2 linked regions of the Dyadobacter pollutisoli genome follow. Each later gene encodes a partner of the first gene's protein in a complex. Links are inferred from orthologs where the notes say so. Each region holds a gene or a part of one and is shown on either strand. Other genes may lie near its edges.

The links.
Region 2: the proteins of accB (region 1) and accD are in contact, whole or in part, in a solved structure (PDB 8UXZ), measured with the Escherichia coli proteins. The link is inferred for Dyadobacter pollutisoli from one-to-one orthologs.

The regions. Positions count from the first base shown.
Region 1 is NZ_CP112998.1:6,518,387-6,530,207, forward strand. The notes cover bases 41-2,829. They hold accB (acetyl-CoA carboxylase biotin carboxyl carrier protein), read right to left. Parts: upstream 1,782-2,829; coding sequence 1,299-1,781; downstream 41-1,298. Other genes in these bases: accC (acetyl-CoA carboxylase biotin carboxylase subunit), read right to left, coding at 41-1,262; efp (elongation factor P), read right to left, coding at 1,870-2,436; ON006_RS27010 (beta-ketoacyl-ACP synthase III), read right to left, coding at 2,485-2,829. In the rest of the region: more of accC, read right to left, coding at 1-40; more of ON006_RS27010, read right to left, coding at 2,830-3,480; phosphate acyltransferase PlsX, read right to left, coding at 3,568-4,506; rpmF (50S ribosomal protein L32), read right to left, coding at 4,639-4,833; ON006_RS27025 (YceD family protein), read right to left, coding at 4,920-5,498; ON006_RS27030 (acetyltransferase), read right to left, coding at 5,571-6,203; ON006_RS27035 (hypothetical protein), read right to left, coding at 6,311-6,955; ON006_RS27040 (M61 family metallopeptidase), read left to right, coding at 7,034-8,506; ON006_RS27045 (TIGR01777 family oxidoreductase), read right to left, coding at 8,604-9,509; ON006_RS27050 (lysophospholipid acyltransferase family protein), read right to left, coding at 9,542-10,360; ON006_RS27055 (M48 family metalloprotease), read left to right, coding at 10,594-11,821. UniProt on the Escherichia coli protein: This protein is a component of the acetyl coenzyme A carboxylase complex; first, biotin carboxylase catalyzes the carboxylation of the carrier protein and then the transcarboxylase transfers the carboxyl group to form malonyl-CoA.
Region 2 is NZ_CP112998.1:5,696,488-5,708,406, reverse strand. The notes cover bases 2,485-5,371. They hold accD (acetyl-CoA carboxylase, carboxyltransferase subunit beta), read left to right. Parts: upstream 2,485-3,450; coding sequence 3,451-4,293; downstream 4,294-5,371. Other genes in these bases: ON006_RS23315 (nuclear transport factor 2 family protein), read right to left, coding at 5,276-5,371; ON006_RS23320 (radical SAM protein), read left to right, coding at 4,295-5,272; ON006_RS23330 (NADPH-dependent FMN reductase), read right to left, coding at 2,651-3,193; ftsZ (cell division protein FtsZ), read left to right, coding at 2,485-2,616. In the rest of the region: cell division protein FtsA, read left to right, coding at 1-1,137; more of ftsZ, read left to right, coding at 1,177-2,484; more of ON006_RS23315, read right to left, coding at 5,372-5,650; SsrA-binding protein SmpB, read left to right, coding at 5,818-6,276; ON006_RS23305 (HNH endonuclease), read left to right, coding at 6,416-6,925; rpsA (30S ribosomal protein S1), read left to right, coding at 7,134-8,954; ON006_RS23290 (c-type cytochrome), read left to right, coding at 9,387-10,670; ON006_RS23285 (TAT-variant-translocated molybdopterin oxidoreductase), read left to right, coding at 10,719-11,919.

The sequences.
Region 1 (11,821 bases):
ATGTGGAATGGGATCGTAGTTTTGATCCCTTCGATCACAAATTCCTGCAATGCACGCTTCATACGGGTGATCACCTCTTCGCGCGACTGACCACTTACGATCAATTTCGCGATCATGGAATCATAGTTAGGCGGAATAGTATAGCCGCTGTAAACATGACTATCGATACGTACGCCGTGTCCACCAGGGAAGTGCAGATTGGTGATTTTTCCAGGAGCAGGTCTGAAACCGTTTCCAGGATCCTCGGCATTAATACGGCACTCCATTGCAAAAAGCTTAGGCGTGTAATTAACACCGGAAATCGGTTCACCCGCAGCAACTTTGATTTGCTCTTTGATTAGATCGAAATCGGTAACTTCTTCCGTAATAGGATGTTCAACCTGAATACGGGTATTCATTTCCATAAAAAAGAAATCACCGTGCTTGTCCACCAAAAACTCGATGGTACCGGCCCCTTCATAACCAATGGCCTGCGCTCCTTTGATAGCAGCTGCACCCATTTTTTCGCGAAGTTCGGGGGTAATGATAGGAGAAGGTGTTTCTTCAACCAGCTTCTGATGGCGACGCTGAATAGAACAGTCGCGCTCTGACAAGTGGCAAACCTTACCAAACTGATCTCCGATGATCTGGATTTCAATGTGACGCGGCTCTTCTACAAATTTTTCGAGGTATAAACCGTCGTTGCCAAATGCAGCAGCAGATTCAGTACGGGCATCATTCCAGGCCTTTTCGAACTCGTCGGGCTTGTTAATGATACGCATTCCACGTCCACCACCACCGGCCGTCGCTTTCACGATCACCGGATAGCCAATTCCTTCGGCCAATCTTTTGCCTTGTTCAACAGATTCCAGTAATCCTTCTGAGCCTGGTACTACCGGAACACCAGCTGCGATCATGGTCGCTTTTGCAGTAGCTTTATCACCCATTCCATTGATCTGCGCAGCAGTTGCGCCAATGAATTTAATGCCATAATCGGCACATATCTGGGAGAATTCAGCATTTTCAGACAGGAATCCGTACCCGGGATGGATTGCGTCCGCGCCGGTAACTTCCGCTGCTGAAATGATATTTTGTATACTTAGGTAAGATTGTCTGCTTGGAGGAGGCCCTATGCATACTGCTTCGTCAGCAAATCGTACATGAAGGCTATCGCGGTCGGCTGTGGAATAAACCGCTACGGTTTTAATTCCCATTTCCCGGCAGGTCCTGATCACACGTAATGCGATTTCACCCCGGTTAGCAATGAGTATCTTTTTAAACATGAAAATCAATTAAGTTTTACAGATCGTCCATTGCCCTTATATAGGCTCAACAAGAAATAATGGCTGGTCAAATTCTACCGGCGTGGCGTTTTCAACTAGTATTTTTACAATTTTACCTGAAACCTCAGATTCAATTTCATTGAAAAGCTTCATCGCTTCGATCACACAAACTACCTTGCCCGGCTTGATCTCATCTCCTATGTTAGAGAATGCAGGAGTTTCTGGGCTGGATGCGCGGTAGAATGTACCGATCATCGGGGATTTGATCGTGATTAGGTTAGAAGCCGCTTCGGTGGAAACCACTGGTTCTGCAGGAGCTGACGGCGCGACCGGAGCCGTAGGTACCGCTGGCGCGTAAGATGGCGCAGGAGCGGCAGGAGACGTAGTAGTAACCGATGCCGTAGGCGCGGAACCGTAACGTTTTACCTTAATTTTCAGATCAGCAGTTTCAATGTTCACTTCATCAAGACCCGACTGGGCAATGAAGTCAATCAATTTTTGGATTTCTTTGGTTTCCATTTAGTCAAATTTAAACTGTGGGGAATATCCGTTGAGGCTTTGTAATAAGCAGGTAAGCCGGACCATTTACCTTCACAGAAAACAAAATTTATGATTTTACTCTTTCTACGTAATCGTATGTGCGGGTATCGACTTTGATTTTTTGTCCTTCTTCAATAAACAAAGGAACCATAATTCTTGCACCTGTCTCCACTTCGATTGCTTTTTTAGGAGAGTTGGCGGTATCACCTTTCAAGCCAGGCTCAGAGTAGGTTACGGTCAATTCCACAAACGGAGGCAGCTCGCAAAGCAAAGCGGCATCATTTTCAGTATTGATAAGAATTTCCACTTCTTGCCCTTCCTTCATCAGGTCGGCATTGGTAACCAGTTTTTCGTCAATCAACACCTGGTCAAATGTTTCGGAATTCATAAAGTTGAAACCAACTTCGTCTTTATATAAAAACTGGAATTTGTGTCTTTCAACGCGAACGGGAATAATACCTGCACCGGAAGAAAAAGTATTATCCAACACTTTTCCAGAGGTAAGGCTTTTCAGTTTGGTGCGTACAAAGGCGTTTCCTTTACCAGGTTTTACGTGCTGAAATTCTATAACCTGAAAAAGATCGTGGTTATAATGTATCACTAACCCATTACGCAAATCTGCAGTAGTTGCCATTTTTATTCAATAAAATTTATAATAATGCTTTTTTGGTCAATCACATAGTTAAGCACCGTAAGCCCATTTCAAGTAAATGGAACCCCAGGTGAAACCTCCTCCAAATGCGGCCAGTACCAGGTTATCTCCTTTTTTAAGCTGTGATTCATAATCCCACAGGCAAAGAGGTATTGTTGCTGCCGTGGTGTTTCCGTATTTCTGGATGTTTACCATCACTTTATCCATCCCCACGCCCATGCGGTGAGCGGTGGCTTCTATGATCCTGCGGTTGGCCTGATGTGGTACCAGCCAGGCGATATCGTCTCCTGTAAGTCCATTCTTTTCCATGATCTCAGCGGAAATGTCGGCCATGTTGGTAACGGCAAACTTGAAAACCTGCGCGCCATCCTGGAAAACGTAATGCATTCCTTTGTCAATAGTCTCATGCGTGGGCGGGTACCGGCTTCCTCCTCCTTTTTGGTTGAGATAAGGGTAACCTACACCGTCGGATTTGATAATGGAATCAATGATACCATTTCCTTCGGTATCCGGTTCGAGCAAAACCGCTCCGGCACCGTCACCAAAAAGGATACAGGTTTTGCGGTCGGTATAATCTACGATAGCGGACATTTTGTCGGCACCGACGATGATTATTTTTTTATATTTTCCTGTTTCAATGAATTGCGAACCCAGTGTGAGCGCATATACAAAACCTGAGCAGGCAGCCTGGATATCGAAACTTCCGACATTGCGGATGCCTACCATATCACAGATAAGATTGGCAGTACACGGGAAAACAAAATCAGGGGTAGTAGTGGCGCAAATCAGCAGATCAATTTCGTCCGGGCGTGTATTGGTTTTGGCAAGCAGCCCTTTTACAGCCTCGGCACCCATATGTGAACTTCCTAAACCTTCACCTTTGAGGATACGCCTTTCTTTGATACCAGTGCGGCTTACGATCCATTCATCGTTCGTCGCCACCATTGTTTCCAGTTCGGCATTTGTCAAAATATAATCAGGCACATACCCTTGTATTCCTGTTATAGAGGCTTTGATTTGGGTCATGATAAAATTAACTATTCAAACTCCGAATAGATTTTGGTAAAAAGGACAGTATCAGTTTATTCATAATGTGGTTGTCGCTTACAGAGACTAATTCAATGCTTGTGCTATATGCAAATATGCCTTGGATTTGACCTGCTTAAACGCCCAGCCGATCATATTCTTTATCGCTAAAGGTGAAGAAATTCCATGAGCGATCATAACATTCCCGTTTACCCCGATAATGGAGCTGCCTCCAATTGATTCGTAATTAGTCTGATCTATAAAATCATCCTGAAAACCTCTCTTTTTGGAAATTTCGTACAGCGATTCTCCCAATTTAAACAAAATATTACCGGTAAAGCCGTCCGTAACAATTACATCCGCTTTGTTGGTAAAGAGGTCTTTTCCCTCAATATTTCCGATAAAATTGATTCGCTTATTTTGTTTGAGAAGGGGATAGGTCGCCTGGGAAGTGAGTGAGCCTTTTTGCTCTTCTTCTCCAATATTCATCAGCGCAACACGCGGACGATCTATTTGAAAGGTATATTGGGCAAAAATAGAACCGATCTCACCGAATTGGGCAAGAACCTCGGGTTTGCAGTCAGCATTGGCACCGATATCAAGCATGATAGAATATCCGCCGCCGACCTGTGGTACAAATCCGGCAATGGCAGGTCTGATAATTCCTTCGATAGCTTTAATGCTAAACAAGGCGCCTACATGCATTGCTCCGGTATTTCCTGCACTGCAGAATATATCGACTTCTTTTTCTTTCAGAAGTTTGAAACCCACTCCTATGCTGGAATTAGGTTTTTGAGAAAGGGCTTTCGTTGGATGTTCACCCATCTCGATAACATCTTCTGCGTGAACGACGTCAACATTAGTAGGAGTGAAATTGTTTTGGTTAAAAATTTCCCAAATAACACTTTCACGGCCAATTAAAACGATTCTCGCCTCGGATGGTAGCTCAGAAGCGGCCTGGATAACCCCTTCAACAATTGCCTGTGGAGCTAAATCTCCCCCCATAGCATCTACCGCAATTTTCATTTACACGCTGTTATTTTAGACTAATAAGTTAGAAATCGAAGGTGTAAATTTAGCAGATGTGTCGTAGTAAAAAAGAATTTCGCAACAACTTTTATAGGGCTGCTGCGAAATTGATATGCTCATCGACTGAAACTAAACTGTTTTAGTGTAGTTTTCAACTACCACTTTTCCTCTGTAAACCAAGTTGCCTTCGTGAACGTGAGCACGATGTAACTGGTGAATTTCTCCGGTTGAAGAATCAGTGCCTAATTGCTTTCCGGTAAGGAAGTCATGCGCTCTGCGTGTATCGCGACGTGTAGTGGAATGTCTCCGCTTAGGATGTGCCATGATGCTTTATGTTCTGTTGTTTATTTTTGTTGTTTTGATCCAAGGGTTGAAACCCCTGGTTATAAAATTATCGGTCTTACTAACCATTACTCCCCTCTCAGTTTTTTCAATGCTTCCCAGCGGGGGTCAATTTTTTCTTCTTCTTCGTTGTCAATTACGCCTTTTTCGTCTCCTGATGAGTAAACAAGCACCCCATCTTCTTCATCCAGCGGGTCAGATTCGTCATTTTCATCACGCAAATCCGGATGTATTTTTTTGATGGGCAGCGAAAGGGCTATAAAGTCAAAAATATAACGGGCAATATTAATCCTGTTGGTATTCCGGTTTATAATCTCAATCTCATCAGTCAGTTCCTCATCGTGATCGCCGAACTTCAATATGATACGTTCGTTTGAATCAACCGGTTCCTCGAAAGGTTCCAGGCTTCTGTCACAAATCAGGGTTACTGTCCCTTTTGTCTGGAAATTAAGCTGCATCATGGTAGCGGATTTGTTCAGAACAACATGTGTTTTGAACGAGCCGTGCTCTATCAGATCCTGTTCCAGTTCCTGAAAAAATGCATCACCGGATTCCATGTCATAGTCATACTGTTTGTCTTCCAAACCGTAAATGTCTATGTTGTATTTACTTAGCTCTTTCACTTCTTCTGTCAAAAAGGACTGCAAAGGTAATGTCTTTCGTTTTAATAAAAAAACTATGGAGAAATTTTATTACTGCCGTAAACCAGTTGGTTAGGGTCAGATCTTTCTCGCAGGATTGCCAAAATAGGTAGCTCCGGCTGGCACATTCTCAACAACGACTGATCCGGCACCTACGCGCGCATTTTTGCCGATCTCGATCCCCGCCACGATAATCGCCCCTGAACCAATAAAAACGCCATTATTCAGTTTGACACGATCATTAATAATAGCGCCAGCACCGATCGTGACAAAATCACCAACCTCTACGGAAGTATCGACAACTGCGGCAGTTTGTACCAGGCAATGATGGCCAATTTTGGATTTTGCGCCGATGACAACCCGGGCGCTAATGAGGTTGCCATGCCCGATCGCCGCCATATCCGAAATGATAGAGCTGTCGTGAATTGCATTGACAGGCATTGTTTTATAGTCATTAGTCAGTGCCTCCACGAGTCTTTCACGTACCGATCGTTCGCCGATAGCGACAAATGCCTCACATTTTGAGCCAATTATGCTGAGAAAGCCAGTGTCATCGGTATCTCCCAATACACTTACATCTCCAAATTCTTTTCCATGGAGGTCTTTATGATCGTCAAGCAGGCCGTAAACCAGCACATTGTTTCGTCTGAAAATATCAAGGGCCTGAACGCCCAGATCTCCTGCGCCAAAAATTAAAACGGGGTTTTCCATATAATTAAGTATTAAATAAGTAAAAGTCATCACAGACAGGAAGGTCCGCAGATGACTAAAAAATCAAGCCACTGCCCGGCCGGCAGTACTACATATATAAGACCGGTTTAAAGGAAAGTTACGCGAAATACGAAAGGACTGCCGTATGGAGAAAGGTTCTGTCCGCTGTATTGGTCGATCTGGCTGTTGTAGCTCAGGTTATATAATGCTGTAAAATGAACGGCTTTAATGAAGCGTCCGCCGATAGGCTGGGAGTAGGACGCTCCGACCATCGGTGAACCGAGCCATTTCCTCTTTTGATAAGATCCTTCGACATTCAATGCCTCAAATTCCGCTATAATGTTGACTACCGGTACCACATTGTACATTAAGAAACCACGGCCGCCATAGTAAACAGTATTGATGTCATAATATTTGTATCTGAAATACATTAAAGTTGCCCCGACACCGCCGACCAGTTTTTCGGTAAGCTCATAACCCGCCATAGGAGACAAGTTGATATTGGTTACGGTTCCCAGGCTAAGTCCAAAACTACCTCCCAGGCGCACGCGTTCGAGAAAAGGGCGGTCCTTAAAATCAGCCAGCTTCTTTTTTTCTTCCAATTTTTTATATTCTACCGGCGGCACAGGTTTTTCCTCTGGTCTTTCCTTTTTAAGAGAATCGGGGCGGTAATACTCGTCCTGGGCCATTAATGAAGGACATATAAAAATGGTAAGCAGCATGATGCATAGCAGGAGGATTTTACTTTTCATCTTAAAATCGTTTATTTTATAATATTGTAAGTAGTAACGCAGAAACCCTCTAATTCGGTAACCACTATTTAATTATCTATGCATTATAACGTTTCGGTATCAGATCCTCAGTCTCACCTATTGTTGATTACCTATACAATTCCTGAAATCAATGATGACTATATCGAAATTCAATTACCTTCATGGAGGCCGGGGCGGTATGAAATTCAAAATTTCGCCAAAAATATTCAATTTATCGAAGCGATCTCCGCCGACCAGCAGAAACTATCTATTCATAAAGTAACGAAAGACCGCTGGCGGGTTGGAACGGCCGGCGAAAAAGAGGTACAAATTCGCTATGCTTATTACGCGATCAGCCAGAACGCAGGAACCAGTTATGTGGACGAAGAGCTCTGGTACCTGAATTTTATCAACTTCTGCATGTACACCGAGGGACGGATTTCCGAACCTTATACTATTCATCTGGAACTGCCGGAAGGTTATCAGATCGCCTGCGGGTTACCTTCCACGGGTAATGTATTGTCAGCAAAAGACTTTTATCAGCTTGTCGACAGTCCTTTGCTGGCTTCCCAATCCCTGCAAAAGTGTGAGTATGTAGTCCGTGGTGTGCAATTTAAGATATGGATGCACGGAAATCTTCGTCCCAACTGGCGGCGCATTGAAAGGGATTTCCGGCGCTTCTCCCGCGAGCAGATCGCGACAATGGGGGAGTTTCCTGAAACAGACTATCATTTCCTGAACCTGATCCTTCCTACGGCATTCTATCACGGCGTAGAGCATCATAATTCTACGATGATCGTGCTCGGACCGGACGATGAGGGGGAAGGATTATATGCGGATTTGCTGGGCGTGAGCTCGCATGAATTGTTCCATGCATGGAATATCATCAGGATCCGGCCGAAGGAAATGCTTCCTTATGATTTTACGAAAGAGAATTACTTCCGTACCTGTTTTGTCGCGGAAGGCTGCACAACCTATTATGGGGATGTTTTTCTGAAACGCGCAGGGGTTTTCACCGACGAAACTTACATTAAGGAATTGCAGGTTTACATGAAGCGGCATTTTGAAAACAGTGCACATGCCACGCAGTCTCTGGCTGACTCTTCATTCGACCTCTGGCTCGATGGTTATGAAAAAGGTATTCCTAATCGTAAGGTTTCAGTGTATCACAAAGGTGCGTTGGTAGCGCTGATCCTTGATTTATTTTTAAGAAAAAAATCAAATCACGCGCAGTCCCTGGACGATGTGATGCGGTTGCTATGGGTACGTTTTGGAAAGCCTTTTGTCGGCTATACCTTGGAAGATTACATCAGTTCGGTGGAGGAAGTAGCCGGTGAAACGCTCGAATGGTACTGGAATGACTGTATTTTCACCAGTGAACCACTGGAATTCAGGTTGAATGAAGCACTGGCATTTGTTGGCTTGCAAATGTCCACATTCAGTAATGGCAACATTCAATTGAATGTACTGGACGACTTTAAAGCGAAATTGCAGCGAGATAAATGGTTGGCGACGGTGCAGGTTTTGTCACTGGAAGAGGAAGAGGAATAGTTTTTTAGCTGTCGGCTTTCGGCAGTCGGCCGTCAAGTAGTTGCAAAATCTATAATTTAAATAAAAACCGATAGCTGACAGCCGACAGCCGAAGTCACTAGAATATTTCCTTCAAAGCAGCTTCCAGGTCAGGGAATTTGTATATGAAATCCGTTTCTTCACTGACCCGTTTATTGATCAAATAGCTGCTACCCAGTACAATATTGGCCATTTCTCCAAAAGCGATCCGTAGTGCAAAAGCGGGAACATTGGGTAGCCATTGTGGTTTGTCCAGTGCACGGCAAATTGCCTTGGTGAGTTCTTCGTTCGTTGCGACGCCTGTCGTTGCATTGTATGCGCCGTGCCAATTGTCGTTTTCTAGTCCTGCAATGTACATGTTACACAGGTCGTCCAGGTGAATCCATGACATCCATTGTTTGCCCGAGCCTAGCGGTGCGCCAAACCCGAAACGTGCAGGTTGTGCCATTCTTTCGAGCGCACCGCCATCTTTGCTGAGCACGATTCCCGTTCGTAGCTTTACAGTCCTGACACCCAGTGCGCCAACTGAGTCTGCCGCTTTTTCCCACAAAACTGTCACTTTGGATAAAAAATCGTTACCCGGTGGTGAGGCTTCGGTATGGCGTACATCCCCGGTATCTTCACCATAATAGCTGCTGCCGGATGCTGATACGAAGGCGGCGGGGAATATTCCTTTCTCTTTTAATTTCTCCGAAATTAATTGAATGGAATCGGTACGGCTGGAAATGATAACCTTTTTACGCTCCTCGGTCCAGCGTTTATCGGCTACCCCTGCGCCTGCCAAATGAATTAGGAAGTGTACATTGTCCAATGCGCCTTCCTCTATGTAGCCTTTGCTCACATCCCATTCAAATACCTGAACAGATGGAATGGATTTCTTTTTACGGCTGAGGTAAGCAATATTGTAGCCTTTCTTTAATAAAATCTCAGTGAGTCGCTTTCCGATCAGTCCTGTTCCTCCGGTAATCAATACTTTTTTGCCCATACATTATATAGCTTTAAAAAGCGTACCAGCCTCTATTGCTGAGTAATTGGAACAGACCCATCGTTGGGCGCTTCCTGCTCAATGGCCCTGGTAACTCGCTCGATCATGCTGTCGATCGATTCGTCGGGCAGGAAATGCATAGCAGGTTTGAAATGAACGGTTATCTTAGTGTTACGCTTCTTAAAACGCAACCCTTTTTTGTCAAATGCTCTTCGGAAACCGTTAATCACCACGGGAATGACAATAGGCTGATGATCTTTGATTAAATGAGCGGTGCCTTTTCTTACCGGCGCGTAGGGTTTGGTAGTACCTTGTGGGAAGCTCACTACCCAGCCGTGACTAAGGCCCATTCCTATCCGGTCCTGCGCAGAATTGTCGAGCTGCCGGGCGACATTCTCACCGTTAGCCCTCCACGAACGTTCGATGGTGATAGCGCCCCCAATGCTGAACAACCTGGGCAATATTCCGCCCTTCATGGTTTCCGCTGCCGCCACGTAGTAGCATCGCGCTCGCGGAGAAAAAAGGTAGAATGGGGGAGAAATGGTGTCTTTATAGCCCCATTTGATAGCACAGAAAATATGGTAAAATGCGATTACATCCGCAAAGTAAGTCTGATGGTTGGAGAGAAAAAGCACTCCGTTATCCGGCAGCTCCAGCAGCTGATCGCTTCCCGTAATGTTGATCTTGTTGACGGCAGTATATCGGTAGTAAGTAAACCAACCAAATACAAATATGAAGAAACGTTTGAGGAGCAGGGAGTTGCCAAATGGATCCTTTTCAAAAATGCCAAAAAAGTCGAGGCCGACCAGCCAGGACGGTAACAAACTGTATGTACGCTTCTTCAAATTCATAGTTTAAGTCAGGTGTTCGGCCATTTGCCCGGCTTTGGGAATGATGGTTACAAAAACAACTTTTGTACCAATCGGACGTAATTTATGTAATAAGCAGAGTTAATGTAAAATATATTTTTGTCGGCACAGGTTGTGCCGGGTTCGTGCTAAGGAATTGGCATGATTCTTTCGTAAAATACATTACATAACTTAATTTTGACCAACTCCATAGTCACAGTCGTAGTATCAATTATATGAAAATGAAATTTCAATTTCACATTCTGGCGGGCTTATTAGCCGTGGGAATGTTGTCGGGATGTTCCAAAAATCCAGTAACTGGCAAGAAGGAAATTATCTTTATGTCCAAGGAAAAAGAGATTGCCCTGGGTGCCGAATCACATCCCTCTATTGTGGCTACAATGGGGATTTATGATGATAAAAACCTCCAAGCCTTCATTAATGAGAAGGGAAAAGCGATGGCAAATATTTCGCACAGGCCGGATCTGCCTTATCAATTCTTCATTGTAGATTCTCCGGTTGTGAATGCTTTTGCTGTGCCCGGCGGTTACGTATACTTCACCAGGGGTATTATGGCGCACTTCAATAATGAGGCGGAATTCGCGGGTGTGTTGGGCCATGAAATCGGCCACATTACGGCGCGGCATTCAGCACGGCAGCAAACTTCGCAGATCTTTGGACAGGTAGGCTTATTAGCCGGAATGGTGCTTTCCGAAACTGTGAGAGGTCTTGCCGATCAGACGCAGCAGGCTTTGGGGTTATTATTATTGAGTTATAGCCGGGAGCACGAAACAGAATCCGATAAAATCGGTGTGGAGTATTCCAGTAAAATAGGCTACGATGCACACCAAATGGCGGATTTCTTTGGAACACTAAAAAAGATAAGTGAAAAAAGCGGGCAAACCATTCCTACGTTCCAATCCACGCACCCGGACCCGGGCGACAGGCAAAATAAAGTGGAGAAACTAGCCACGCAATACCAGACTGAGCATCCCGCCAAATACAATGTGAACCGGGATGTGTACATGCGCAAAATTGATGGTATTATATATGGTACCGACCCCAAACAAGGATTTGTTGAAAACGGAGTGTTTTACCACCCTGAATTGAAATTCCAGTTGCCGGTTCCAAGCGGCTGGCAATATGAAAACTCGCCTGCACAATTCCAGATGGCTGCGAAGGATGGTAAATCAATGATGCTTTTCACGCTGGCACCGGGCAAAAGCCTTGATGAAGCTGCACAGACGGTCATTAAAAATTACAGCTTGCAGGTTTCTGAAAACAACAAGACTACTATCAACGGGAATCCGGCGATTGCGATGATATCGACGCAGGTTGCGCAGTCACAGACTGGCCAGCAAGCAGCAGCGACTGCAAATTCAATACAAGTAGCAACATGGCTGATCCAGTACGGAGGTAATATTTATGCGATTCATGGGGTAGCTCAGGCGGCTAATTTTGGAG
Region 2 (11,919 bases), 820 kb from region 1 along the record:
CGTTCCGATCTTGACATTGGTATTATAAATGTAAGCTTTGGGGGAACGCATGTGAAAATAAGCGCCCAGAGCGATGGTGTGATCAGACCTTCGGCTTCATCCGGAGAAGAGGTTACTCAAAGAGATGTGGATCAGCTGGTGGATGATATGTATCGGGCCAAAATCGAGCCTAACTACGATGTGTTGCATGTGCTGCCGATGGAATTTGTAGTTGACAATTCAATGGGCGTGAAGGAGCCGGTGGGTAGGACGGGAATTAAGCTCGGAGGGAATTTCCTGATCATTTCGGCGAATAACCAATCTATCCTGCGCACAAAGAAGAGCCTTGCAGATGCAGACCAGAATCTGAGGTGTGATAAAATGGTATTTGGACCGCTGGCGACGAGCTTGGCGGTTTTGACAGATAATGAGATCAAAGCCGGAATTGCTTTGGTAGATATTGGTGACCATACTACGGACCTGATCATTTACCAGGACCGCATTATCCGTCACATTGCTTCTTTCCCGATCGGAGGCCGTCACATTACCAGTGATCTTGCCATTGGTTGCGGCATTCAGTTTGAAAATGCGGAACAACTTAAAAAGGAATATGGTGTAGCTGTTTCTGCGGACATTCCTCTTAACATTGAAATCCTTGTCAATTTCCTTGCAGGAAGAGCTCCGAAACAGGTTTTGAAAAAGAATGTTGCGCTGATTATTGAGGAAAGACTGAAAGAGATCGCGGCCATGGTGTATGCGGAAATCATCAAATCAGGCTACCTGGATAAACTGATCGGTGGTATCGTACTGACGGGCGGATCTGCAAACATTGATGACATTGAAGTCCTTTTTGAAAGGGTTACCGATATGTCGGTGCGGGTAGGGTATCCCGAAAACCTGGAACGCACAGCGAAAGCGGATGCAGTGAGCAATTCATCATTCAGTACTGCCATAGGGCTTGCCTGGGCTGGTCTGAAATCCATTGATCCAAGGGTAAAATCGGTGTGTAAGCCTGCGACTGCATTCAACACCGGTGCAGGGATTGTACAGAAAGAGAAGCCAAAAGAAGTGAAAGAACCGGTGAAGAAAAACGGTACTTTTTGGGATAATATTAACAGCATTATTGGGAAAAAAGATGATAGTCTGGACGACTATTGATCATAAACGAAGTTACACACTCAATCAACCCCGGAAGATATGAATACAAGCTTGTTGCACTCGTTAGACCAGGACTATATAGTGAACGAAATCATAAAGGACCAACCCAATGGCGAAAACCGCAGCGAACCAGCTATCATTAAGGTGATCGGGGTTGGTGGTGGTGGTAGCAATGCGGTCAACTACATGTTTGAGAAAAAAATCAAAGATGTAGAATTTGCTGTTTGTAACACTGACAGACAGGCGCTTGCCAATAGCCCTGTGCCCGTTAAAATCCAGCTTGGAGCGACTTTAACGCAAGGACTTGGAGCAGGTACGGACGCTACAAAAGGTAAGGAAGCTGCTCTGGAAACCATTGAAGAAATTAAAGGCTTGTTGGGCGGCTCTACTCAAATGGTGTTTATCACCGCGGGTATGGGTGGTGGAACGGGTACCGGTGCTGCTCCCGTGATCGCGCAACTTGCGAAGGAAATGGGTAAGCTTACGGTGGCAGTCGTGACCGCTCCTTATACCTGGGAAGGACTTGATAAAAAGGAACAGGCACTGGAAGGTATCGAACAACTGAAAGAGTACAGCGATACGGTTCTGGTAGTGCTTAATGATAAGCTGGAAGAGCTTTATGAGGATATGACGCTCACGCAGGCATTTGCCGAGGCGGACGGAATCCTTTTGAATGCCGTGAAAAGTATTTCCGAGATCATTACGACAAACGGTAACATCAATACGGATTTCAAGGACGTTGAAAAAGTACTCAAAAACGCCGGACAATCGGTAATGGGAACTTCCGAAGCTACCGGCGCTGATCGTGCACAGCTTGCTATTAAAGAAGCATTGGATTCTCCGCTTTTGAACGATCGTGATATCCGGGGTGCGAAACGTATTCTCGTGACTTTGGCGACCAGCAAGAAGAAGGAAGCGACTATGAAAGAGCAGCGCGACATCTGGCGCTATGTACTTTCACAGGTTGGCGGTGAGGCAAGGATGTTCAAACTGGGTACCATTACCGATGATTCTCTTGGTGATAAGCTACGGGTTACCATCGTTGCGGCAGGTTTCGACAGCATTGAATCGCCAATTCCAGGTATTGAGTTGAAAACAACCTTAAAAGGAAAACAGGAAGAGCCTGTTGTGGTGGTGTATGAAGAGAAAGTACAAGAAGTATTTGAAGAAGATCCCAAACTTGTACTGACTGGCGAACTCGAAGAAAACACGCCCACCGGAGCAATCGATCTGGTTATAGAAAAAGACATTGTTTCACCAGGCTTCCAATCGTTGCAAGGTTCGATCACCGACATGGTGGAAAGTAGCGACTGGTCTAATGAGGAAACAGAAAAGCTTGAACTCATGGTCCAGTCATTTAAAGACGGGCTTGTAAAATATGCCGATCTCGAAGGTCCGGCGTTCCGTCGCAACAGGGTAGAGCTCTGGAAAAGACCAGGAATTCCGGCCAGCGAAATGGAACAACATTGGTTGAAATGAAAAGAAAGAGGAGCAAGCCGCTCCTCTTTTTTGGTTAAAAGTGAATAATCTGCCCGGCCTGAATCTCCAATAGTTCTTTGTATAAAGCATTGGAAATCACTTTGTCATTATAATGGGATTTGATCTGTGCCAACTTTACCCTAAGTGCCAATGTATTCATTCCCAGGTAACTGAATACATCATTTAAATGACTTAATGCAATGGCGGCACCCTGCATATTGGAGGATAGTCCGACCAGGGCCGCTTTTTTATTAGCGAAACTGTTGGGATAAGGCAGGCCGTCGATAAATGCTTTCAATACACCCGGATAAGAACCATTGTATTCCGGAACTACAAAAACGAATTTGTCTGTTTTTTCAAGCAATGATTTCAGATCATTAAAAGCTTCATTTTTGCCGCTGTTCTCATACAAGGCGGAAACCGTGAAATCATGCGGCAGATTAACCAGGTCCAGAATAATGCTGGATGCATTCAACTGAGCTAGTATATCCTGATAGTATTCGGCAATTTTCCGTGACATTGAATTGGGCCTGTTGGTTCCAACTATTATCACGATCGGAGAAGATGTTGTTGTCATTTGTGAGCAATCAATGAGTCCCGGATTGTCAATTGTACCGGTTCGGTATTAAGCTGTTTATGTAACAAATTATGATCAGAATTGTTCATGCAAAGGGACGAGGCGCAGCCAAAACTAGTGATCAATAAAATACGATACCAGGCCTGATTTCAGGATAGATAACAATTATTGTTATATTTGAGCCCAATATTCATCATGAAAATGCGATAAGTTGCTGATATACAGTAATTTATTTAGATATTAACCCACATACAGATATGTCCTGGTTTATTCGGAAAGAAAAAGGTATCAATACGCCCACCGAAATGAAGCGTGAGGCTCCGGACGGATTATGGTATCAATGTCCAAATTGTAAAAAAATTACCCCTACCAGAGAACATAAGCAGAACGCTTTTACCTGTCCGCATTGCAATTACCATGAGAAGGTAGGATCGGATGTGTATTTCAATCTTTTATTTGACGACAACGAATTCACAGAACTTGATGCCAACCTGACTTCCGGCGACCCGTTACATTTTGTGGATACTAAGGCTTATCCGGACAGGATTAAGTCTACTATGAAAAAGACGGGTTTGAAGGATGCTGTTCGTACCGGTTACGGCAAAATGAATGAAGTGGACATTGTGATTGCCTGTATGGATTTCAATTTCATTGGCGGTTCCATGGGTTCAGTAGTTGGTGAAAAAATAGCACGTGCGATCACGTATGCGCTCGATCATAAAATCCCGTTCCTGATGATTTCGAAATCGGGTGGTGCGCGGATGATGGAGGCAGGTTTTTCATTGATGCAAATGGCCAAGACATCAGCTCGCCTTGCACAACTTTCGGAAGCAAAAATTCCATATATCTCACTTTTGACTGACCCTACCACTGGCGGTGTTACTGCGTCTTATGCTATGCTTGGCGATTTCAATATCTCGGAGCCAGAAGCATTGATAGGATTTGCAGGCCCACGGGTAATCCGGGAAACGATTGGTAAGGACCTTCCCAAAGGATTCCAGAGTGCAGAATTTGTTCTGGAACACGGATTCCTTGACTTCATTGTGGACAGAAAAGATTTGAAGGATAAATTAACCAGTCTTCTCTCTATGCTTCGTTGATATGCGTTTGGTATCCCATCCGGTCCTGTGTAATTACTATGTAACATACCGTTGCAATGCGTCATGCAGTTTCTGTGATATCTGGGAAAAACCTTCGCCATACATTACCGTTGAAAATCTAAGAGAAAATTTAAGGGATTTAAAGCAGCTCGGGGTTAAAGTAATTGACTTCACCGGAGGCGAGCCGTTGTTGCACCGACAACTGGATTTGCTGTTGAAGGAAGCCAAAGCCCATGGCATGATCACCACCGTGACCAGCAATGGGCTGCTTTATCCCAAGCAAGCGGAGAAGCTTCGCGGCCTGATTGATATGCTGCATTTCTCGCTGGATTCGCCGGATCGGGATGAGCATGATAAATCGAGAGGGGTCAAATGCTTCGACAAGGTGATGGAGTCTATTGAAATCGCCAAATCTTTTGGCGAGCGGCCTGACATTATTTTCACTGTTTTTGAAGACAATGTCAGCAAGATCCGTCAGTTATGGGAAGAGGTTTGCTTGCCGAATAATTTGGTACTGATACTCAATCCTGTTTTTGAATATAACAATGTAGGCTCCAATCTTTCGAAGGAAGCATTGAATGAGTTGCTTTGGTGGGGTAAGCAGAAGAATGTGTATCTCAATGAGGCATTCATCCAGCTCAGGATCGACGGAGGTAATCATGTAGACGATCCTGTTTGCAAAGCCGCCAGTACGACCATTGTTATTTCTCCTGAAAACAAGCTCGTTTTACCTTGCTATCATTTAGGATTGAAGGATTTTCCAATCGATGGAAAACTTTTCGATCTATATCATTCCGATGAGGTTCAGAAACTGGTCGCATTGGAAGGGCGCCTTCCTGCATGCGAGAGCTGTGCGATCAATTGTTATATGCAGCCTTCATTTGCCGTCGAAATGAATAAGTACTGGTGGAAAGCACTTCCCAGTACGATCAAATACAATCGCATGAAAGGTACCTGGAAGCAAATGGTAAGGTTTTAAAACTTACCGGCAAACGTCTTTTCTACGCGTATCAATAATGGAAGAAATTTTCCATTCGTTTTTGATTTGGATTAATGTAAAAACATTGACCCCACAATGTGAAAACTTATCTGTCAAAAAGAATTTGTAAGGGGCCCAGACAATTGCCATAGGCCCATCTACTGAAATCTTCACGTCGTATATTTGTTCATTCCATACTTCTGAATGAGGTTTGCCAACTGCTTTTACAAACCCATCTATCGAAACTTTTTTTAATGCAACAGAGTCCTTGGGATTTTCCGGGACCGACATCATAGTGCTTCCGTAGGTAAAGACACTTCGTACTTTCGAAGAATCTCCTGCACGCATTCCGTCGAAAAGGGCATCTACGGTTCCCATAATGCCAGGGTCATACTTTTGGCAAATACCGCTTTTGGCGGATAAAATAAAGGCGGTAAATAACAGAGCAAATCTTAAACAGTTCATACGTGCGTGATTTTTCATTTATTGGTATAGTTTTAACAAAAACTTAATTTTGATGCTCTTTGCTAATTCAGAGAATTAATATGTCAGAAAAAATAGTTAAAAAAGTAGATATAAAGAACAGGCGGGCGTCATTCGAATACTTTTTCCTGGAAGATTTCACGGCCGGTATCTCCTTGACGGGTACCGAGATCAAATCTATCAGACAGGGAAAGGTGAATTTTCAGGATGCCTACTGCCTGTTTATGGATGGAGAGCTATTCATACGCAGCCTGCACATTTCACCATATACCGAGGGTACACATTATAATCACGATCCTATGCGTGACCGGAAACTGTTGATTACCAAGCGGGAGCGCAAGAAGTTGATAGAAGGGCTTAAAGATCAGGGGCAAACCATTATCCCGGTGAGATTATTCACCAGTGAGCGGGGGTTTGCCAAGTTGCACATTGCGTTGGCCAAAGGTAAAAAGCTTTACGATAAACGGGACACGATCAAGGAGAGAGATATAAAACGCGAAACTGACCGCATTAACTACTAACGGTCAGCGATTTGTGAAAACCGTAAACCTGTAATAGAATGCCTCTTTTGACAATATCTTTTCACAATATTTGAAATAAAGAGAGCGTTTATTTTGGTAAAAAATTCCTATATTGTCGGAATTAACTACCACAGGGCACATGGGTAAAGTACTGGTTCTTAATCAAGATTATAGTGCGTTAAGTGTTTGCACAGTTCCAAAGGCGTTTTTGCTAGTCTACATGAATAAGGCCGAAATGTTGGCCGAATCTCCACGACATTACCTTCGGACTGTCAATGATCAATTCCCCATGCCCATTGTTATCCGTTTACATCGCTACATACATATTCCGTACAAAGGTGTGGTCATGACCAGGCAAAACCTGTTTAAACGGGACGGTAACCGATGTCAATACTGCGGAACGCATGATAATCTCACACTCGACCATGTAATCCCGAAGTCAAGAGGAGGGAAAACAACCTGGGATAATCTTGCCACCGCCTGTAAAAGGTGTAATTCAAGAAAAGGTGATCATACGCCGGAGGAGGTAGACATGCCATTGCGGCAGCGCCCTTTCCGGCCTTCTTTTTTAATGTTCATTCGTGATTTTTCAGGTTTGGCCGACGATGAATGGATGCCATACCTGGGCGTGAAGGAAAGAAGCTATTAATCCTGTCCAATATTTTTCCTTCGTAATACATTGCCAGGCTGTCAATTGCCTGATTCTCCGTTATTTTCAAATAAATTCCCCTCTGGCTATGGAATTGCATTTGAAAAGTCATAATTTTGCGCTCTAATTTTTCAAAAAATACTTGTTTAACTAATTTTCAGCTATTTAGCTCGTGAGCTGATGTATTCCAGAGCGATAATTCCTATTTATGTCTAAGGAAAAACAAAATCAACCACTTCCTGATTTCGATTGGGATAAAGCAGCAGACAAAGGTTTCGGTACAGGTTATTCAACTGCTGACCGCGATCGTCTGGAACAAATGTATGAGACTACCATTTCTCCTGTACAGGAAAAAGAAGTAGTAAAAGGTGTTGTAGTTGGAATTACAGACCGTGAGGTGATCCTTAACATCGGTTTCAAATCTGATGGTATCGTTTCATCCAATGAATTCCGTGACTTGCCGGGAATGAAAATCGGCGACGAAGTGGAAGTTTACGTAGAGAACCAGGAGGACGCACAAGGTCAGCTTGTTCTTTCGCGCAAGAAAGCAAAAGTTATTACTGCATGGGATAACATTCAGAAATCGTTTGACGAGGATGTGGTTATCGATGCTAATGTGAAGAGAAGAACCAAAGGAGGTCTTATCGTTGATATATTTGGTATTGAGGCTTTCTTGCCAGGTTCACAGATTGACGTGAAACCAATTCGTGATTTCGACATTTTTGTTGGAAAGCGTATGGAAGTTAAAGTTGTGAAAATCAACTATGCAAATGACAACGTTGTAGTTTCTCACAAAATATTGATTGAAAAAGATCTTGAAGCACAACGTCAGCAAATCCTGAACAACCTTGAAAAAGGTCAGGTATTGGAAGGCGTTATCAAGAACATGACAAACTTCGGTGTGTTCATCGATCTTGGTGGTGTAGATGGTCTTTTGCACATTACCGATATTTCATGGGGCCGTATCAACCATCCATCTGACCTGCTTGCATTGGATCAGAAATTGAACGTGGTTGTTCTGGATTTCGACGAAGAGAAAAAACGTATCTCTCTTGGTTTAAAACAACTTCAGTCTCACCCATGGGATTCACTGGCAGAAGAAATCCAGGTTGGATCGAAAGTTACTGGACGTATCGTCAATGTAGCTGATTACGGTGCATTCCTTGAAATTAAACCAGGTGTTGAAGGTTTGATCCACGTTTCTGAAATGTCATGGTCTCAGCACCTGCGCAATCCTCAGGAGTTCATGAACGTAAATGACGAGATCAGTGCAGTAGTATTGACACTGGATCGTAACGAGCGCAAAATGTCTCTTGGTATTAAGCAATTGACAGAAGATCCTTGGACACAAGCTTCGTTGAAAGAGAAATATGCGATTGGAACACGTCACAAAGGTGTTGTTCGTAACCTTACTAACTTCGGTTTGTTCATCGAGCTTGAAGAAGGTATCGACGGTCTTGTACACGTTTCAGATCTTTCTTGGACTAAGAAAATCAAACATCCTTCTGACTTCGTGAAAGTAAATGACGAACTGGAAGTAGTTGTTCTTGAACTAGACGCTGACAACCGTCGTCTGGCTCTTGGTCACAAGCAATTGGAAGAGAACCCATGGGATACTTTCGAAAGCATCTTTGAAGTTGGTTCTGTTCATAAATCTACGATCGTTGCAAAAGGCGATAAGTTTGCAACTCTTGAACTTCCTTACGGAATCGAAGGCGTTTCAGCTATCAAAAATCTGACGAAAGAAGATGGTACAGTTGCAGAAGTAGGCGAAAGTCTTGACTTTACAGTACTTGAATTCCTGAAAGACGAGAAGAAAATCGTTTTGACTCACTCGAAAGTGAAAGCTGCCCCAGCTTCGGAGGAAAAGAAAGAAGATAAGCCTGCAAAAGCATCTTCTCCGAAAGCAGCTGCAACAACTGAGACTTCATCCAGCAAGGAAGCAGAGAAATCCACTTTTGGAGATCTTAGCGTTCTTTCTGCTTTGAAAGAACAGATGGAAGAGAGCGAAAAGAAAGGAAAAAAATAAACAATAGTGCGAAGTAGAAAGTTTTTTTAATACTTTTGCACCCGGATTAGCTGTCAGCCTTTTGGACGGCAGCTAATCCAAATTTGGTTCCGTGGCCGAGTGGCTAGGCAGAGGTCTGCAAAACCTCGTACAGCGGTTCGAATCCGCTCGGAACCTCACTTACAAAAGTTGTGCTTTTTTAATATTTGAGCGCACAAATAAATACTTAAAAAATACCATTTGGCAGAAACTTCAACAAGGGTTTCCAAATGGTATTTTTTTTGTTAAATATCTGAAAATCAGCCCCTGACTAAGACGAGATTAAATTAGAATTAACGCTACAAATTAGACAAATTATAAATAAGAAGGCGGTTTAAAATATCCCTGAAATACTTTTGTGGATAAAAAAACGTGAACTAGTTTTGTCTGTTGAAGAATAATGAATAGTTGATTATGAATATACCATTCCGAAAGGACGCTAAGTTTTGTTCCTTCTTTAGTTACTCAAAAACTTTTGTAGCTATCGCCATAGCTCTCCTATTAAGTGTACCAAACTTAGTATTTGCACAAGATAGCACCGCCGCAGCTCCCGCAGGTGGAGGCGATGCTGCTAAGGGCGAAACGATTTTCAAAAACAATTGTGCTCAGTGCCATGCTCCGACTGATGAGCGAGTGGTTGGTCCCGGATTGAAAGGTGCCAGCTCACGTCACGATTTTGCCTGGCTATCCAAATGGGTTCGTAATTCTCAGGCAGTGATTGCTTCCGGCGATCCTTATGCTGTCAAAATCTACAATGAGTATGCCAAAGCTCAGATGACAAGCTTCCCTAATTTATCAGATGATGATATCAAGGGGATTTTTGCATATGTGGACAAAGCGGCAACTGCTGCTCCTGCGACAGCGGCTGCTGGTGGCGGAGCGGCTGCATCAGCCTCAGGCGATGAAAAGGGCGGCGCGCCATCTGACCTATTTGTTATTGTACTGGCGGCACTGGTTGTTGTAATGGTATTGGTACTGGGTGTCTTACTGGTAATCGTATCATTGCTGTCTAAGGCTGTTACCGGAGAAACAGAAGAAGCTGGCAAGCCTGACTTCATGACACGGTTCGGAGCTTCATTGAAAAAGATATCGACGGATCCTGCTATCAGATCTGCTACACTTTGGATTTTTGTTCTTTTAGTATTGAAAGCAACCATCGACGGTGCGTATAGTGTAGGTGTTCAGCAAGGATATGCTCCTAAGCAGCCAATTACATTCTCTCATAAACTGCACGCGGGTGAATACAAGATAGATTGTAACTATTGCCACACAGGGGTTAATCGTGGTAAATCTGCGCACATTCCTTCGGCTAACATTTGTATGAACTGCCACGGTGTTATCAAAAAGGAATCTCCTGAAATTCAGAAAATTTATACTTCCATTGAAAACAATCAGCCGATTGAATGGGTAAGAGTTCATAACCTTCCAGACTTGGCGTATTTTAACCACGCACAACACGTAAATGTTGGCGGATTGGAATGCCAGAATTGCCACGGTGAAGTTGAAAAAATGGAAGTGATACAACAACGTTCGTCATTGACGATGGGATGGTGTATTGATTGTCACCGTAAAACAGAAGTAAATACAAAAGACAATCAGTATTACGATAAGCTGGTACAGCTTCATGCATCTGAAAGTAAAGAAGCTCTCAAAGTAGCTGATATAGGTGGTTTGGAATGTTCTAAATGCCACTATTAATCAATAGAAATTAATACCTGATACAACTCATTTGTATTGAATAGTTTTATGGAAAATACTAATAAAAGATACTGGCGGGGACTTGAAGAGCTGCGGAACGATGAGAAGTTTGTAAAAGAAGCAAGCTCGGAGTTTGCCGCTGCGCCAACTGAAGGACAATATGAAAGTCTGGTGGACGGCGGAGGTACTCATCGTCGTGATTTTCTGAAAGTACTTGGCTTTGGAATGGCAGCGGTATCTTTGGCTGCTTGTGAAACACCGGTAAAAAAAGCAATACCTTACGTAAATAAGCCAGAAGGAGAGTTTCCAACGATAGCAAACTGGTACGCTTCGACTTACGCTGAAGGTGGTGACTATGCAAGCATTCTGGTTAAGACCCGTGAAGGCCGACCCATAAAAATTGAAAGTAATTCACTATCGAATGCATCATATGGCGTTAGCGCCCGTGCTCATGCATCTCTGCTGGGATTATATGATAACGAAAAATTAAAAGGTCCTAAGAAAGGGGACGATACAAAAGTTAGCTGGGATACAGTTGACAAGGAGATACTGGAACAACTTACGTCTATCTCTTCAAAAGGCGGAGCTATCAGGATTATTTCTCCGACAATTTTAAGTCCTTCTACAAAAGCGGTTATCGCCGATTTTACGGCAAAATATCCTACTACAAAGCATGTTACTTATGATGCTAACTCTTCTTCTGCAATAGTAAAGGGGAATGAGCTTTCATTTGGGAAAGCAGTTTTGCCTTCTTACGATTTCAGCAAGGCAAAACTAGTTGTAGGCATTGACGCCGATTTTCTTGGAACATGGATTGCTCCTGAAACATACTCTTCTCAATTTGCCGCAACACGTGTAGTAGGTAGTGCGAAAGAAGGAAAAAAAGAAATGTCGCGACACTACCAGTTTGAGGCAATCTTGTCATTGACTGGATCAAATGCGGACTATCGTACTGCTGTTAAGCCTTCTCAATTGGGATTGGTTGTTACTGCATTATATAATAAAGTAGCTGCCAAACTTGGTGGAAAGAGCATCACAGCCTCAGCTATCGAAGTTGCAAACCTGGATAAAGCTGCTGCCGAACTGGTAGCTGCAAAGGGACAAGCTCTGGTTGTTTGTGGTATTAATGATCCTTCGGTTCAAGTTGTGGTTAACGCGCTGAACAGTTTGCTTGGAAGCTACGGATCAACCATTGATATCGACAATCCTGTTTATCTCCGTCAAGGAAATGACATCGCAATGAATGAAT